Regions from separate parts of the Lysinibacillus sp. NPDC097279 genome, predicted to be linked through region 3. Evidence: riboswitches for the same ligand, from Rfam matches in the RefSeq annotation. Region 3 holds a riboswitch; each other region holds the start of a gene.
What was found. Region 3 has a riboswitch for thiamine pyrophosphate ahead of thiT (energy-coupled thiamine transporter ThiT). Riboswitches for the same ligand answer to the same signal wherever they lie in the genome.

Region 1 (6,140 bases), on a different contig from region 3:
CAACGCTTGTATACGCAGCGCGCGATCTAGGTGCATCTGCTTTTACAACATTCCGTCGCGTTGTATTACCATTGACGATGGATGGTGTTAAATCAGGGATTCAAGTTGTATTTATTCCAGCTTTATCACTATTTATGATTACTCGCTTAATTGCAGGAAATCGTGTCATTACACTTGGTACAGCAATTGAACAGCAATTCCTTGTGACGCAAAACTGGGGCATGGGTTCAACCATTGCCGTATTTTTAATTTTATTCATGGTAATTATTATGCTTATTACAGGTCAAAAAGATAAAGGAGGTCGCGTACGATGAGCAAACTCTCTACATCTGCAAAAGTGTATTTAGCGATCGTTTTTCTCGTCCTGTATGCACCTATTTTTTACTTAGTCTTTTACTCATTCAATAGTGGGGATTCTATGACTAACTTCCAATCCTTTACATTGGACCATTACAAGGCCGTTTTTGAGGATTCAAGACTACTCGTGATTTTAATTAACACGGTAATTGTTGCATTGCTTTCTGCCCTTATTTCAACAATTATTGGCACATTAGGCGCAATCGGTATTGTGACAGTAAAGGATTCGAAAATGCGCAATACCCTACTTTCCTTAAATAATGTGTTAATCGTTAGTCCAGATGTTATTATCGGTGCAAGCTTTTTAATATTATTTACAATGGTTGGCATTAAACTAGGCTTTGCTTCAGTATTATTAGCCCATGTAGCGTTTAGTGTTCCTATTGTAGTCCTTATGGTTTTACCGAAGTTGCTTGAGATGAATAAGTCGTTAATTGATGCAGCTTTAGATCTTGGTGCTACAAAAAAAGATGTCATGATGCGCGTTATTTTACCATATATTCAGCCTGGTATTTTTGCAGGTTTCTTTCTCGCTTTAACTTATTCATTGGATGACTTTGCCGTAACATTTTTCGTAACAGGAAATGGCTTTAGTACATTATCTGTTGAAATTTACTCGATGGCACGTGCAGGTATTTCGTTAACGGTTAACGCAATTTCTGGTTTAGTATTCTTCGTAACGATATTAGTTGTAGTTGGCTACTATTTCTTTACAAGCCGTACAAATAAAAGAACGGAGGGACATCGATGAAAAATTTAATTCAAGCAACCATTGCCATTCTTGTCGTGTCCGCCCTTTTAATGTACGCTGCTGATGCCATGAGTGCGAACGGTGGTAAAAGTGGTAAAGATACATTAACTATTTTTAACTGGGGAGAATATATCGACCCTGATTTGCTAAAGCAATTCGAAAAAGAAACGGGTATCCATGTTATTTACGAAACATTTGACTCAAATGAGGCTATGATGACGAAAATTAAACAAGGTGGTACAGCTTACGATATTGCCGTGCCGTCTGAATACATGATTGAAAAAATGAAGGAGGAAAACCTACTCCTTCCTTTAGATAAAACGAAAATACCTAATTTTAAAAATATCGATCCGTATTTTCTCGATTTACCATTTGATGATAACAATGAATACTCTGTTCCTTATTTCTGGGGCACAGTAGGTATTGTTTATAATCCAGATTTAGTCGGTGACTTAGATTTCTCTTCTTGGGAAGATTTATGGGATCCCTCGTTAAAACGTAAAGTCTTTTTAGTAGACGGTGCACGTGAAGTTATTGGCATGGGCTTAAATAGTCTTGGTCATTCTCTTAACTCGTTAAATAATCAAGAATTACGTCAGGCTACAAATAAGCTAATTACACTCGCTCCAAATGTGAAAGCAATCATCGGTGATGAGATTACACCTTTGATGATTAATAATGAAGCGGCTGTCGCCCTCACTTGGTCTGGTCAAGCAGCAGATATGTTATTCGAAAATGAAGATTTAGACTTCGCTGTTCCAGAGGAAGGCTCGAACTTGTGGTTTGACAATATGGTTATCCCAAAAACTTCGAAAAATGTTGATGGTGCACATGCTTTTATTAACTTTATGTTAAAAGCGGAATCTGGTGCTCAAAATGCGGATTATGTAGGCTACTCTACTCCTAATATTGCAGCGACAAAATTAATGGATAAAGAAGTTGTAGCTGACGAGCGCTTCTACCCTTCCGAGGAGCAACGTAAAACATTAGAAGTATATAAAAACCTTGGCCCAGATTATTTAGGAAAATATAATGAATTGTTTTTAGAATTTAAAATGAGTATTCGATAAATACTAAAGAGAAAAAACAATATTTTTCTCTCTCAAAAAGTCGACAAAAGACATCAAGAGTTAAATATTTGATGTCTTTTGTCATTTTTTCTTTTAATCGTTCTAATATAGAATTTCACTTTCGATGTGTTCAGTTGATTGGAGCGGCGGGCAGCGACTCCTGCGGTAACACACAACATGTACGAAGCAACAGGCCACGCGCACCGAAATGGTTGCGGCTTACAGTGCCCATGGAAAGAGACCGCAAGTAGCGGAAATTAACAGTATTATTCTAAGGAAAAACAATGTCTTCGTTCCGCTAACCAAGTCATTCACCTACGACTATAATCTGATAGCCAAGCAATATTTCTTTATGATAGACTGTAGGAATGTTTCAATAGAAAAAAGGGGGGTATACGATGACCCAGCAGAAGTCAAACAAGGCGGCTTTGTACATTTTAATGTTTAATATGTTTATCGCAATGGGGAGTATCGGAATTATTATTCCTGTCATGCCAAAGTACTTACACATATTTGGTGCTGCAGGACAAGTTCTTGGCATGTTAATTGCAACGTTCGCCTTTGCACAGTTTATATTTTCTCCAATTGCTGGGAATCTTTCGGATCGATATGGTCGAAAAAATTTGATTGTTTTTGGTCTGATTGTAACTGGTATTGGGCAAATTTCATTTGGGCTATCTACAGATGTGTGGATGCTTTTTGTTGCTCGTTTCTTAGGAGGATTAGGTTCTGCCTTTATAGCACCTCCAATTATGGCATTTGTAGCAGATATCACAACGTATGAAGAACGAGGTAAAGGGATGGGCATGTTAGGTGCTGCTATGTCTCTTGGTTTTATGATTGGACCAGGTATTGGCGGGTTCCTCTCTAAAGTTAGTTTGCATTTCCCATTCTTTATGGCTGGAGGAGCGGCTATTATAGCCTCTATCCTTTCGTTGGTGTTATTACCTTCTACAAAACCAACTGCTGCTCAAAAAGCACAAAAGCAAGAAAATCTTGCGAAGCAGATGGCGCGTTCAGTCCAAATGCCTTACTTTGTCATGCTTATTATTATGCTAGTGTTTTCGTTCGGAATCGCCAATTTCCAAACGACATTATCATTATTTGTAACTGAGAAATTTAACTATACACCTCCAGATATTGCAATCATCTTAACTGTAGGTGGCGCATTCGGTGTTATTGTGCAAATGTTCATTATCACACCACTCTTTAAGCGCTATGGGGAAATGAAAGTTGTATTAGTCAATTTATTTATTGCTGCTGTAGCAATCTTCCTCATATTATTTGTTTCTGGCTTCGCATTAATTTTAGTTGTCGCAACAATTTTCTCTACGGCAACAACACTTATACGTCCAGCAGTCAACACACTGATTTCTAAGCTTGCTGGCAATGAGCAAGGTTTAGCCGCTGGACTTACCAATGCCTATATGAGTCTTGGAAATATGATTGGTCCTGCACTTGCGGGTCTTTTATTTGACTGGGATATGAACAGTCCGTATATATTCGGGTCGATTATTTTAATGACATGCTTCTTACTAGCGCTCATTTGGACCGTAAAAAAGGCTCCACATCTTATGCATCCTGATTCAAATTAGTCCATTGACAATTATTTCAAATATGGTACATTTATTATCGAAAAATTAAATCGTTTAACACCACTAGGGGAGTCTTTACAAGGCTGAGACGTATATGTTCATATACGGACCCTTTGAACCTGATCTAGTTCACACTAGCGGAGGGAAGTGGCGACACTTGCTTTTGTGTAATTTAAAAATGCAAGGCCGCTTCCTTTCGTTACTAGGAAGCGGCTTTTTTGTATTCATCAGGCAGTGCTATCGGCGATTTTGTGAGGTCTCTCGGCGATTTGTACGGTTTTATCGGCGATTTCTCACATTTTATCGGCGATTCACTGAGTTCTATCGGCGATTCATCGCACAAAACTAAAAGGAGTAACTATCATGTCTATTCGAAAACTAACTACTATGGCTTTATTAGTCGCTATTGCAGTAGCAGGCTCTATTTTTGTCTCCATTCCAACTGGCATTGCACGTGCCTATCCTGTACAACATGCGATCAACGTCATCTGTGCCATTCTATTAGGTCCTATGCCTTCTATCGTCGTTGCTATCGTTACAGCATTGATTCGTATCTTAACAGGCACAGGCTCCCTTTTAGCGATTCCTGGAAGCGTCATCGGTGCGGCATGTGCGGCCTTTGCTTATAAATACAGTCGCAGCAATTGGCTTGCTGGTGCTGGTGAAGTATTTGGCACAGGTATTCTTGCCTCATTAGTCGCTGTTCCATATGCGCAATTATTTATGGGAACGTCTGTCGGTGCATTATTTTTTATGCCTGCATTTTTTACATCAAGTTTAATCGGAGCCTTTCTTGGCATGATGATGGCTAGCAGTCTACGGAAAACTGCGCCCCATTTTCTTATTGCGAAATAGCTATGTTTATAAAAAAAACGATGACACATGCGTTTTTCAATGTGCCATCGTTTTTTATTTATGAGCGTTTTTTCATTCCTTTTAATAACTGTGCAACATTCGTATCCTCTGACTGGACAGTCGCTTCTTCAACAGGCTTTTCTTTCTTATGCCTTGTTATAAAGCTCCAACCAAAGCGTCGAATCGTAATATCTACGAAGAATAATAGCATCCCCGTTAATAGTAACCATGTTGCAATATTTTGGCGCTCTGCTCCTTTGTTGGTGAAATTACGGAACACGTCTTGTGGTTCTTTCAAGACAGAGCCACCCGTTTGCTTCGTTAGTTGCTCGACAAGTGTTTCATTCACAGGACGTAATTCATATTCTGCACTGTACGGTACGCTTAGACCAGCCTGGTAAATAGCCTGATCTTCGTCAGCAATACGGAAAAAAATCAATCCTGGTTTCGCTTGCACAACTGCCCGTACTTGCGATGCGGAAATCGTTTCAAGCTGTAAATCAAGCTCCTCACCCGCTTCATCGACAGCGACGATATCTAAAAATGCTGCTTCATTTGTCGGATCAGTGATGAGAAATGAGCCATCTGTATCGAGTCGTACATCATAGGCCACATCATTATAGCTTGGTAGCATTTGCGAAATGATTGTTTGCCAAAATGATCCCCATTCCTGCCATCTTGCCCAGTCACCAGCCCATTTCCCTGTCGAATCTGATGTGAAAGCGAATGTTTTACCAAGCCCATATTGCCATAGGGCCAATACAGGGTCTTCCTTCTCACTTTCAGCTATCACAGCAGCTCCCTGCTTTGCCGTCGTGCCAATATATGCATTCATTTGTGGCACACCCTTTGCAAAAAGTGTATTCCATCCAGTTGCATTATAAATTGTAGGATAAAACGGATTGTCCTCTATATAAGTACGGGAAATCATCGCTGTTTCACGGGATAAAATTGAGGGAATTGTTTGTTCATCAATAACATCATAGAAACGACCACTACCCATTTCACTTAATGACTGAAGTAAGTTGCCATCTGCATCTTGTCCAATCGCCACTGTAGAAAGTGTAATCCCTTGTTCCTTCCCATTTTCAATTAAATCCTCATAATTGCCTGATTGCGACTGTCCATCTGTTAGTAAAATAATATGCTTTCTCTGCAATTTTAAATCTGCCAAACTATCATATGCTGCTGAAAGGGAGCTATATATTTCCGTACCCCCACCAGGCGTCACTGATAAAATCGTATCGACTGCTTCCTCTTTATTACCAAGGGGGGCCGTTTCGATGATTTCCCAAGGGCGATCATCGAAGGCAATAAACCCGAGCGTATCCTCATCACGTAACATTTCCACTGATCGTGCGGCTGCTTCTTTCGCTAGCTCTAATTTTGAGCCATACATACTTCCTGAACGGTCCAGTACGATGACAAGTCCTAGCGATGGTAATTGCTCTTTACCTTTTATCTCCATTTCAACAGGTAACAATGTTTCAATCGGCGTTTTGAAATAGCCAC
Region 2 (6,140 bases), on a different contig from region 3:
TTTTTGATAAGCTTCTTCACAATATTGATTGTGCTTATCGGCTCTGTATTTAGCTTCCATAAGTTCAAAGAGAATAAAGAGACATCGTTATTAGAGAATAATACAGGTAAACTAATCGATTTTAACGGGAAGAAGCTTAACATTTTTTCAGAAGGTCAGGGCGCAGAGACATTTGTATTTATGGCTGGCTCAGCAGTAGCAGCACCTATGTATGAATTAAAAAGCTTGTATCGTCATTTCTCAAAAGAAAATAAAATTGCCGTTGTGGAAAGAGCAGGATATGGGTATAGTGATGTATTTAACGACGATCGAGATATCGATGTAATAGTAGAACAAACGAGGGAAGCACTAATTAAAAGCGGCAATAAGCCCCCTTATATATTAGTACCACACTCTATTTCAGGAATCGAAGCTATCTATTGGGCGCAGAAATATCCGAAAGAAGTGAAAGCGATTGTGGCGTTAGATATCGGTTTACCTTCTCAATATATAAAACATCCTGTAAGTTTCGTAGAAAAGGCTTTTATGAAGGCAGGAACTATATTAAGTGCATTAGGATTTCAAAGATTGTTTCCGTTTTTAGCCTATAACGAAGCCGTCTTAGAGAAAGATTTTTTGACTTCACAAGAAAAAACTATATTTAAGGCAATATCAAATAAACAGGGAATCAACCATGATATGGAACAAGAAATGCTACATTCCGTAACTAATAGCAAAAAGTCGACCGCATTACCTATTCCAAAAACAACACCTATTTTATTGATTGATGCTTACCTTGATAAAAATTCTGAAGCGGCGAAAGCATCACTAAAAGATTATCAGGATTTTGTAAAGAAGTTAGACGTTTCAAATGTTATTCAAATAAAAAGTAAGCATAGTATTTACTTGTACCATTCAACTGAAATCTATGAAGAAACGCAAAAGTTCTTGCAAGAGAAGGTTGAAAAAAAGTGAGGAATATACGAAAATGTTGTTTTCAATTTTACTTGTAGAAGATGATGAAATGATTGGAAGTTTATTGGAGAATATACTTCAAAAAGAAGGTTATAAAGTAATCTGGTTAAAAAATGGTACTTCTTTATATACCGTTATTAAGCAAGTGGACATTGTTATTATGGATATTATGCTACCAGGCGAGGACGGGTATCATATTTCTATGCGAATTAATCAGTTAGGGCATAATATTCCTATCATATTTTTAACGGCTAGAAGTGATATTGATAGTAAATTAAGAGGGCTTGAAATTGGAGAAGATTACATGGTGAAGCCATTTGATCCGAGGGAATTATTAATACGCATAAAAAATAGATTAGCTGCTTCTTACGGAATTCACAAACAAATACAGCATTTATCCATAGATGTTACTCATAAGCGTGTTGTTAATAATCAAAATAATAAAGAAGTCGAATTTACAGCCATTGAAAAGAAAATATTCTTTTACCTTTATGAAAACGCAGATTTTATTTTATCTAAAGAACAATTCATTGATTACCTTTGGCAGCTAGAAGATCGTAATCCCAATTTAATTAATGTGTATATTAAAAAGCTCCGCAACAAGATTGCCGATACAGATGGTGTGATTATTCAAAATGTATATGGAGAAGGGTATCGTATGAATACCCGTGTTAAACAATGAAACTAAAAAAGAAATATCAACTATTGCTATTATCGGTTATATTCAGTGTTCCTCTTTCTATTGTAGTGATTAATGTTATTGTAACGGTAATTTACAATTATTTTTCAAATGATACAGAAACCCAGTTTTTTGAGTCAAAAGCCTATCCAATAATGCTAGGTTTATTTCTCGTCAGCTTTTTTACTTTGGCTATATTATTTTCCAAATCCATTAATTCATTAATTAAACGAATAAATGAATTAAACCAAACCATTATGGAGTTGGCGAGTAATGACAAGAAGAGACTTCAAAAGATCTCTTACTCTAGAAATGATGAATTAGGGGATTTAACTAATGCAGTAAACCTGCTCATTGACCGTACGATATCGAAGGAAATTGAAATAATGCAACAAGAGCAAATGAAACTAGAACTTTTAACGCAGTTGCGCCATGATATTAATACACCTTTAACAGCTATGCGCTTACAACTTTACACAATCGAAAATGATTTTTCACAACATCAGGATATTTTCAATTCTCTAAACGAACAAATAAACTATATTTCGAAATTATCCAATGAATATGACTTTGAGCGCTTATCTCGTGTTGATAATTCCTATATAATCATGGAAAAAGTCGACGTTCCAAAACTTATCCATACCATCATTTTAAAGTGGAATTTTTTATATAAAATCAATCAAATCTCTATTGTGTTAAACGATTCTCCAACGAAATTCCATTGGAAGAGTAATGAAATTTGGTTGCACAGATTATTTGATAATATCTTCCAAAATATTTTGCGTCATGCAGCATGCGATACTTTGGAAATCACTTTGCAAAAAAACGTAATTATATTTAAAGATAATGGGGTTGGGTTTAATGTGGTGGAAAAGGGCACTGGCCTACGAATCATCGAAGATATTTGCCGAATGCTTGAACTACAGAGTACAATCCAATCTAACGAAAAAGGTACTCAAGTTACGATAAGTTATGCGCAACATTCAAACTTTTTGTAATGGCAACACCAGCAAATTAAAAGCCTCCCAAAATTGTATTTGAGATCAACTTTATGTTTAACGGGGTAAATGCATAAATCATACATGGAATTGGGTGCTTTTGTTTACACATTTTTCGATTGTTTTTTCGGAAGTGATATTTGTCCCAAAATACCATACAGCATAGTCTGCTACTCCAAACGCCATGCTTAAAACCTTTTCTATTTGCAAAAGTCATGTCGCAGATTACTAGTATAGTCTTGTAAAAGCTCATTTTTTTCAACTACGAAAATTACTAGCTTGTCATTTTACGATACATATGGGTATAATAATCAACGAAAAGTTCATAAGTTAAGAATGTAGGGGGGCTGGAAGTTGCCAGCTGAGATTGCGTCCGTTTAGATGCTGACCCTTTGAACCTGATTTGGCTCGTACCAGCGTAGGGAACATCTATTCAAAAATAATCATTTACTATTTTTTGATACCGTTTGCAAACGTCTGGGATAACTCCCAGGCGTTTTTTGTTTAGGATTCATTATTCCACCTAAAACGAGGAGTAATCAATCATAAGCACTGCAAATGGCCTTAGAATACCTTTTTTTCTGGTGTAAACATTCAATCATGAACACTTTCAAACTACTAGACTTGGAGGACACAGCATGAAAAAGTGGTTTTTCGTTCTTATTGCTGCATTAGTAACATTAGTTGGTTGTAGCGAAAAAGAGGACAAAGAGGAAACAAACTCATTAAAAAAGGTATCCGTTGTACTAGACTGGACACCTAATACAAATCATACAGGACTGTATGTGGCGAAAAAGCTGGGCTACTTTGAGGAGCAAGGCTTAGACGTGGACATTATTTTACCTGGTGATGCTGGTGCTGATCAGCTAGTTGCATCAGGCAAAGCACAGTTTGGCGTAAGCTATCAGGAAGGTATTACGCAAGCACGTGTACAGGGTGTACCACTTGTATCAATTGCCGCAATTATTCAGCATAATACATCTGGCTTTGCTTCGATTGCTTCAAAGGGCATTACATCTCCAAAGGACTATGAAGGAAAAACGTATGGTGGCTGGGGAAGCCCAATAGAACAAGCTGTTTTACAATCACTTATGCAAAAAGAACAGGCGGATATCAAAAAATTAGATATTGTTAATGCAGGAGATTTAGACTTTTTCACCATGATGCAAAAGGATATTGATTTTGCCTGGATCTATTATGCGTGGACAGGTATTGAGGCGGAGCTACGTGGGGAAACATTAAATATGCAGTATTTAACAGACTATAGTGAGCAACTTGATTATTATACACCTGTTTTAGCTACGAATGAAAAGATGATTAAGGATAATCCTGATGTGGTAAAGGCATTTGTAGCTGCAACGACAAAAGGCTATGAGTATGCCATTGAGCAACCTAATGAAGCGGCTGATATTTTACTTGAAGCGGTACCTGACTTAGATAAAGCACTTGTGCATAAAAGTCAAGAATGGCTAGCAAACAAATATCAAGATGATGCAGCGCAATGGGGCGAACAAAAATTAGCAGTTTGGGAAAACTATGCGGAATGGATGACGAAAAACAACGTCTTAGAAGGAAAATTTAATGCAGAGCAAGCATTTACAAATGATTTCTTACCAACGAAAGGAGCAAATTAAATGGCTAATTCATTAATCAGTGTTCAAATTATACCGAAAACAGAAAAATATGAGGATGTCATCCCTTTCGTGGATGCGGCAATTGCAATTATCGATGCTGCAGGTGTGCGCTATGAGGTGCAGCCACTAGAAACGACTATGGAGGGAGAACTGTCTACCTTACTCCAAATTATTGAACAGATGAATCAAAAAATGATTGACTTAGGTGCCATTAATGTAATTACACAAGTAAAAATTTTATATCAGCCAACTGGCATTACAATGGGGACATTGACGGAGAAATATCGAGGATGAAACAAGTAGTAACGAAAGGAAGGTCGATTATTTTTATCGCCTTCCTATTAGTCATCTGGGAAGTCATTATCCGTTTTGCTGAAATCCCACATTGGCTATTGCCAGCGCCGAGTGCCATCGTGATGGAGGGCATTCACTCTTACCAAACGTTTCTTCCCCATGTTTTCGCTACTATACAGCTTGCTGTGATAGGTCTTGCTATTGGTGTGCTTTGTGGCTTGAGTGTTGCGGTGTTATTACATCGTTCAAATACAATGCGGGCATTCTTATATCCGATTTTAATTGTGTCGCAAAATGTGCCAGTGCTCGTTTTAGCGCCATTATTAATTATTTGGTTTGGCTTTGGGCTGTTACCAAAGCTAATTATTATTTGTCTCGTTTGCTTTTTCCCAATCGTTATTGCGGCAATGGATGGCTTTCGTCAAACGTCACCAGAACTTAAGCATTATTTTGCGATGATTGGTGCTACAAAACGTCAAACGTTTTGGAAATTAGAATGGCCATTTGCCTATCCATCTATATTTTCAGGTATTAAAATTGCCGCGACATATAGTGTGATGGGAGCAGTCATCGCGGAATGGCTTGGTGCGAAAAAGGGGATTGGTGTTTATATGACACTTGCTCAATCATCGTTTCGAACGGATCGTGTATTTGTGGCGATATTTGCGATAGTTTTGTTAAGTTTATTGTTATTTAGTGTTATACGTTTCGTCGAAAAGATTACTGTAAAGGGGAGAGGATCACATGCTGAACATTCAAGACATTTCTAAATCCTTTGGCGCGCTTGAAGTAGTGAAAAACCTATCCTTTACGGTAAAGGAGGGCGAATTTGTAGCGATCATTGGTCCCTCAGGTAGTGGGAAAAGTACGCTTTTTCAATTAATAGGCGGTATATCGCCCTTAAATCAAGGAGCTATTTTGTTAAATGGAGAAAACATTCAGCAAAAACCAGGCACCATCGGCTACATGCCACAGCAACCTAGCTTATTACCTTGGCGGACAATTTTGGAAAATGTCACGATTGTCGAAGAATTACATCATCGACCTAATATAGAGATTGCAAGAAAGTGGTTAGAAAAGGTTGGCCTAGCTTCTTTTGAAAATGCATATCCCCATGCTTTATCTGGAGGCATGCAGCAGCGCGTATCCTTTCTGCGAGCAATCGTCAGTGAGAAACCGATACTATGCCTAGATGAGCCGTTCTCAGCTCTAGACGAGTTTACAAGACTAGAAATGCAAGCGTGGTTGTTATCGATTTGGGAGGAACATAAAAAATCTATTTTGTTCGTTACACATAGTATTGAAGAAGCGTTATTTTTAGCTGATCGGATTATCGTATTAACAAAACGTCCAGCTACGATCAAGGAGGAAATCATTGTTCCGTTTGCACGACCACGCTCTGAAGAAATTCGCCATTGTGTACAATTTACTCAATTAAAACAACAACTTTTCCATTACTTAAAAGAAGAAAAGGACGATGCGTATGTTGATTGATGCACATATCCATTTAGATCAGTATAAGGAAGAAGAAGTGCCTCTACTACTTGATGAAGCACAATATGTCATTGCAGTGAGCACGGA
Region 3 (6,140 bases):
TGAATAATGCCCATGAGCAATACCTAGAAAGTAAGCATGCGCTTCAAACAAAAGAGCAACAATGGATTACGGGGCAGGCTAGCATATTAGCAGCTAAGTTGAAGGACGGAGATCCATGCCCTGTTTGCGGTAGTACAACACATCAACTCACACATAGAGAGCCGTTAGAAGTAGTAGATGAAGCAGAGCTAGAATCTTTACGAGTGATGACCAATACAATGGAGCGTAAATATTTGGAGCAAGATGCAACGCTAAAAACAACTAAACAACTGCTTCAAGAGGCAACAGAGCAATTAGATGCTTATCATATTTCAATAGATAATCGATTAGAGCTGACATCTTCTTTACATTTTATTGAACAACAAGTTACAGTTTTAAAAATAGTGAAGGATCAACTGTCTGTCGCACGAACTAAGCAAAAGGGACAACACGAAAAAAATGAACAGCTACAACAAAAACAACTACAATTAGAGCAACATTTTGCAGAGCAGTCGAAAGAGTTAATAAAACAGCAAGCGATTGTAGAAGAACAGCAAAAGCAAATTCCGAAACACATACAGTCATTACAAGCGTTAAAACAAATGATTGCAGATGTAGGTTCGCAAAAAATGGCGTTACAGTCAGCTTGGAACGCGATTCAGCAAAATTTACAGGCGACTAAGGAAGCAACAAATAAGGCTTCTATGACAGAAGAACTTGCAAAAACAGCCTATGAGGAATTGCTAAATAAACTGAATGAGAAGCGTGAACAGTTTTTAGTAAGCATGAAAGATGTGGGGTTTGCAGCCTATGAAGAATACGCTGCTGCAAAGCGAAGTGATAGTGAAATCGAAGACTTACGGAAAGCATGTCGTGATTATGCCTTACAATCACATTCCTTACAGCAACAAATTGCAGATGGGGCAAAGCATCTTGAAGGAAAAGAAAAGCAAAATCTAGAGGAATTAGAGGAAAAGCTTGAGATGCTCCGTGCCACATATGAGGAAGCATTTAAAACTTTGCAACAGACGCAAAGCTATGCAAAGGCATGTGCTGATTTTATTGTTAAAGTTGAGGATACTGCAAAGGAAATACGTGTACTTGAACAAGAGGCAGGACGTGTAAAAGAGCTTTACACAGTGTTGAATGGCCAAAATCCGAAAAAACTTTCCTTTGAGCGATATATTCAAATTAATTATTTAGATAAAATCACTGCAGCAGCAAATATCCGATTATTCCACTTATCGAATGGACAGTTTGAATTGCGCCGTTCAGATCGATTAGAGAAGCATGCGAAGCAAAGTGGGCTTGGCTTGGATGTCTATGATGCGTACACAGACCAATTAAGAGATGTTAAAACATTATCAGGTGGGGAGAAGTTTAATGCATCATTAAGTCTTGCATTAGGTATGGCGGATGTAATTCAAAGCTTCCAAGGTAATATTCGTATCGAAACAATGTTTATCGATGAGGGCTTCGGTTCATTAGATGAGGAAGCGTTAAATAAAGCGATTGACACGCTAATTGATTTACAAGACTCTGGAAGAATGATTGGCGTTATTTCACATGTAGCTGAGTTGAAAGCTGCAATGCCTGCAGTATTACACGTCGAAAAAACGTTGAGCGGACATAGCACAACCCATTTTGAAGTAAAATAAGTGCCAGGCACACAAACAATTCTCAAACAATTTATAGATAACATAGTAAAACCCACGAAGACTCCTGCGGCTTACATTGAGCCTGCTGGAAAGCGATGTGGGTTTTTACGTTATAGGAGCCCATTGGCTATTATTTTTTGTGTGTCGTTACGTTAGGTGTTGTTCCTTTTTTTGCTGCGACCACTTTTTTGACAATCGGAATAACGATGGGCGCTAATTTTATTGCAGTTTTAACTACCTTCGATACTTTCATGAATACGACAGCTCCTTCATACTAAAAATTTTTAACGAATAACTCGTACAGCTTGAACAATATTCCAAATGACAATGCCTAATGAAACGAGTAAATAAATACCAAAAGATACAAACCATATGATAATAAATGTATTCCCATTAGAAGAAGGATCAAACGTGTTCAATGATATTGTAGAAAATACAAAGACGATAAAGAAAATGATACCAAAGATAAATGGTATTAAGTGAGATATAAGTGCTCTAATGGAATGTCTCTTGACATCACTATCTTTTGATACAAAATAAACGATTACTGGAACGATAAATGGTGCAAAAAAAATACTGAGATAACTAAAGGCAGATAAAATTTTTTGATTCTCCATAGTAGTCCCTCCTTTTAAATTATTTACGCATAGAAAACACGAAAGTTTCAAAAAAATTAATGTGGAAAAGGTTGTAATTGTAAAAGGGTTTACGTACAATGAGGATGTTCAACAAAATAATAAGATGTAACGACCACAAGGGGAGCTGATGATGTCAGCTGAGACTGGGCACGTAATGCCTTTACTCTTCGAACCTGTAAGTTAACGCTTGCGTAGGGATGTGGATAGAAACCGACACTTTTACGATGTGAGGCTCTGTCCTGGCATCGTTTTTTTATGCCAGTTGACATGCATATCAAAAAGATTTCTATTCCTGCTCTTGTATCCTACATCGGAACAAAGGAGAGAATAATAAAATGGACAAAAAAAGATTACTCATGCTGATGGAAATTGCAATTTTCGCAGCGCTAGGACTTGTACTCGATCAAGTTTCCTTTAAAGTATGGGCGCAAGGTGGCTCCGTAAGTCTAGTAATGATACCAATCATCTTAATGGCATTACGTTGGGGGCTCTTAGCTGGACTAACAACAGGTTTACTAATTGGAGTTATGCAAACGATGTTTGGCGCTTATATTGTGCATTGGCTACAAGGCTTGCTAGATTACGGAGTAGCATTTACGGTCGTTGGTTTAGCGGCAGTAGTACGTGGACCTATATTTAAAGCGACAGCCGCCTTAAACAAAAAGAAAATGGCCCTTTACATTGTAATCGGTACCGTATTAGCAGGTTTCCTACGTTATTTAGCCCATACAATTGCAGGGGCTGTATTTTTTGCAGAATATGCAGGCGAGCAAAACGCATGGATTTATTCAATCATATACAATGGAACATACATGCTTCCAGCAACAATATTAACAGCGATCGTTGGTGTGATATTATTTACAGCTGCACCCCAATTAATGCAACGAAAATCATAAACACGATAAGACTGTCCCAAAAGTGAAAATAGTATGCTAAGTGTAACTTAGTGTGCTATTTTTTTTTATAATTCAAGACAATTGGGTCGTTATTGTTAGTACCAGAACTTCTAAAAGGGTCTGTTTTTTACTTGTCTGGTACTTATGAAATAATGTTAGCATAGAATAATTAAAGCGTTTGGCGTTATGGACATATAAAGTTATGTTATATTAATGAATAGATATTAGATGAAAGGGACGTTATAAATGATTGTAAAAACGCAAGAAGAAATTGAAGCCTTTAAAAAAATCGGTCGCATTTGTGCAGAAATTCGTGAGGCAATGAAAGCAGCTACAAAACCTGGTGTGACAACACTTGAATTAGATGAAATTGCAGGCCGTATGTTTGCTGAAGCAGGAGCTATTTCTGGTCCTAAAGGTGAATATGATTTCCCAGGATACACATGTATTAGTGTGAATGAAGAAGTTGCCCATGGTATTCCAGGACAACGAGTTATTAAAGAAGGGGATATTGTCAATATTGACGTATCAGGTTCTTTAAATGGCTATTTTGCAGATACAGGTATTTCATTTGTAGTAGGTGAAGGGTACGAAGATAAGGAAAAACTTTGCCGCGTAGCAAAAAGTGCCTTTGACCGCGCTATGACAAAAGTAAAAGCTGGTTCTAAATTAAACCAAATTGGGAAAGCTGTTGAGCGTGAAGCTTATGCAAACGATTTAACTGTCATTATGAATTTAACAGGTCATGGTTTAGGGCGTTCATTGCATGATGAGCCAAACCATATTTTAAATTATTACGATGCTTGGGATTCAACAATTATGAAAGAAGGAATGGTGCTAGCTGTTGAGCCGTTTATTTCAGCGAAGGCAGAACATATTGTTGAAGCTGGTGATGGCTGGACATTTGTTACACCTGACAAATCATTAGTTGCCCAAATTGAGCATTCTATTATTGTTACAAAAGACAAACCAATCATTTTAACTTCGTTAGATGAAGCCTAAAATAAAGGCTAGATGAAAAAGCAGCTTACCGACTTATTTTCGGTAAGCTGCTTTTTTTTTAACAAATAGGATACCAACAATTAGGACACCACATAAAAATAATGCCGCTGTCGTCACGAGTAATTCATCAAGATGATTATGGAGCGCAATACCAATAAATGCCCAAATAAACACGCTAGGATAGACAATGTCGTAATAATGGTAACGAATATGTAAGGCGATAGCTACACTGATTGACAGTAAAATAACTGCCCAAAGTGGATTGCTAAGTCCAAAACCATGCCATCCATAAGATGTTAATGTAAAACTTGCATTTGTCATCATGATAAATGTAGACCAGGCAAAATAAAGTGATATGGGTAGTCGGCCAGATAAAGTATTATTTGTATACGGATAAGTACTATAAAGTAAAAATAAGTACAATACTAATATGACGGAGCAGCAAATAAAGACTATGAATAATTCATAATGCCAAAATAAAATAGAGAGCGCCTGTAATATGCAAACATTGCTAAAGAGAACAGTCTGTTTAATAGATGTCTTTTGAAAATTCATAACTAACCAATAAGCAAGCAAAATGTAAATTAATATCCATATCATATAACTAATATTAATAGGTGCAAACATTACGGGAAAACGATTTGAGATTTCTAACGAAGATTGACCATTTATTTTTATAAAATAGGATGAAAAGGTTAGGATGAGTGAGACAATAAAGGTTATTGTCATTAAAATAATCTTAGGCAAGGCTTCCTCTCCCTTCGTGTTAAATTGTATAGGGAAAAGACAAATAAGTATATGACTGTCACATAATATCTATTTCATTATAGCGGAAAACCCTTACAATGTATCAATGAATTTGCTTTAAAAAAACTACAATTTACCATTTGAATATGCATCCAAATATTTCTTTAGTACAATAGAAATAACCAATTTGAAGGAGTGAAATTTTTATGGCCCAAAATCTTAAAAATCTTGACCTATCGATTGAACTAGACAAAAAACTGTATAAAAAGAAATTAAAAGTACTTCAATATGAAATGTTAAATGCACAGCAATTTTTACTAAACAATAAAATCGGACTTATTCTAGTATTTGAAGGAATGGATGCAGCGGGTAAGGGTGGTGCTATTAAACGTCTGATTGAACGTGTAGACCCAAGAGGTTATATAGTCCATCCAATTTCAGCTCCACAGCCTCATGAACTACGCTATAACTACTTGCAACGCTTTTGGAGAAAGTTACCGCAGCATGGACAAATCGCTATATTCGACCGTTCTTGGTATGGACGAGTGCTAGTAGAGCGTATTGAAGGATTTGCAACTAAGGATGAATGGTCTCGTGCATATGAAGAGATTAACAACTTTGAAAAGATTTTAACTGCAGGAGACTACATTATTATTAAGTTTTGGTTACATGTATCAGATGAAGAGCAGTTGAAGCGTTTTAATGAGCGCGCGCAGGATCCATATAAATCATGGAAGTTAACGGATGAAGACTGGAGAAATCGTGAGAAATCTCCTGAGTATATAGAAGCGGCAAATGAGATGTTTGCTAAAACAGATAAGAAAAACGCGCCTTGGATTTTGGTGGCAGGAAACGATAAAAAACATGCGCGAGTACAGGTGCTACAAGAAACACTTGCACATATTGAACGCGAGGCACAAAAAAGAGGTCTACATCTATCAAACGTATTGGATAAGTCCCATTTAGAGGATGCTGAATCTTCCAGTATTGAATTACAAATACATTCTAAAAGAACAAGTAAAAACAAGTAAATAAATTGATTAGTGCTGTGATAACAAGACAAGACTGTTTTAGTTGTAGCAGCATCTTTTTTTACATACAATGAATATGTATTTACATTTATCGGAAGGCTTGTGGGGGAGAAATGGTGCTTAAAATTTGGAATTTATTAAGGAAAAAGGGTGGAAATGTGGTATCGATTCAAGGAAGAAAATGCTACG

Region 1: another riboswitch for thiamine pyrophosphate. It lies ahead of thiW (energy coupling factor transporter S component ThiW); the one in region 3 lies ahead of thiT (energy-coupled thiamine transporter ThiT).
Region 2: another riboswitch for thiamine pyrophosphate. It lies ahead of ACIQ1H_RS06575 (ABC transporter substrate-binding protein); the one in region 3 lies ahead of thiT (energy-coupled thiamine transporter ThiT).

The regions. Positions count from the first base shown of each region.
Region 1 is NZ_JBIWDA010000002.1:40,159-46,298, reverse strand. It holds gene ACIQ1H_RS10340 (ABC transporter permease) at 1-314, shown strand, start outside; gene ACIQ1H_RS10335 (ABC transporter permease) at 311-1,108, shown strand; gene ACIQ1H_RS10330 (ABC transporter substrate-binding protein) at 1,105-2,178, shown strand; gene ACIQ1H_RS10325 (MFS transporter) at 2,577-3,773, shown strand; TPP riboswitch at 3,829-3,936, shown strand; gene thiW (energy coupling factor transporter S component ThiW) at 4,137-4,628, shown strand; gene ACIQ1H_RS10315 (VWA domain-containing protein) at 4,687-6,140, opposite strand, start outside.
Region 2 is NZ_JBIWDA010000001.1:1,298,414-1,304,553, reverse strand. It holds gene ACIQ1H_RS06590 (alpha/beta fold hydrolase) at 1-954, shown strand, start outside; gene ACIQ1H_RS06585 (response regulator transcription factor) at 968-1,636, shown strand; gene ACIQ1H_RS06580 (sensor histidine kinase) at 1,633-2,631, shown strand; TPP riboswitch at 2,962-3,073, shown strand; gene ACIQ1H_RS06575 (ABC transporter substrate-binding protein) at 3,270-4,265, shown strand; gene ACIQ1H_RS06570 (thiamine-binding protein) at 4,266-4,559, shown strand; gene ACIQ1H_RS06565 (ABC transporter permease) at 4,556-5,329, shown strand; gene ACIQ1H_RS06560 (ABC transporter ATP-binding protein) at 5,304-6,053, shown strand; gene ACIQ1H_RS06555 (TatD family hydrolase) at 6,043-6,140, shown strand, end outside.
Region 3 is NZ_JBIWDA010000007.1:107,999-114,138, forward strand. It holds gene ACIQ1H_RS20420 (AAA family ATPase) at 1-1,637, shown strand, start outside; gene ACIQ1H_RS20425 (hypothetical protein) at 1,768-1,890, opposite strand; gene ACIQ1H_RS20430 (magnetosome magnetite crystal formation protein family) at 1,922-2,254, opposite strand; TPP riboswitch at 2,383-2,490, shown strand; gene thiT (energy-coupled thiamine transporter ThiT) at 2,611-3,171, shown strand; gene map (type I methionyl aminopeptidase) at 3,418-4,173, shown strand; gene ACIQ1H_RS20445 (hypothetical protein) at 4,207-4,920, opposite strand; gene ACIQ1H_RS20450 (polyphosphate kinase 2 family protein) at 5,127-5,951, shown strand; gene ACIQ1H_RS20455 (GNAT family N-acetyltransferase) at 6,065-6,140, shown strand, end outside.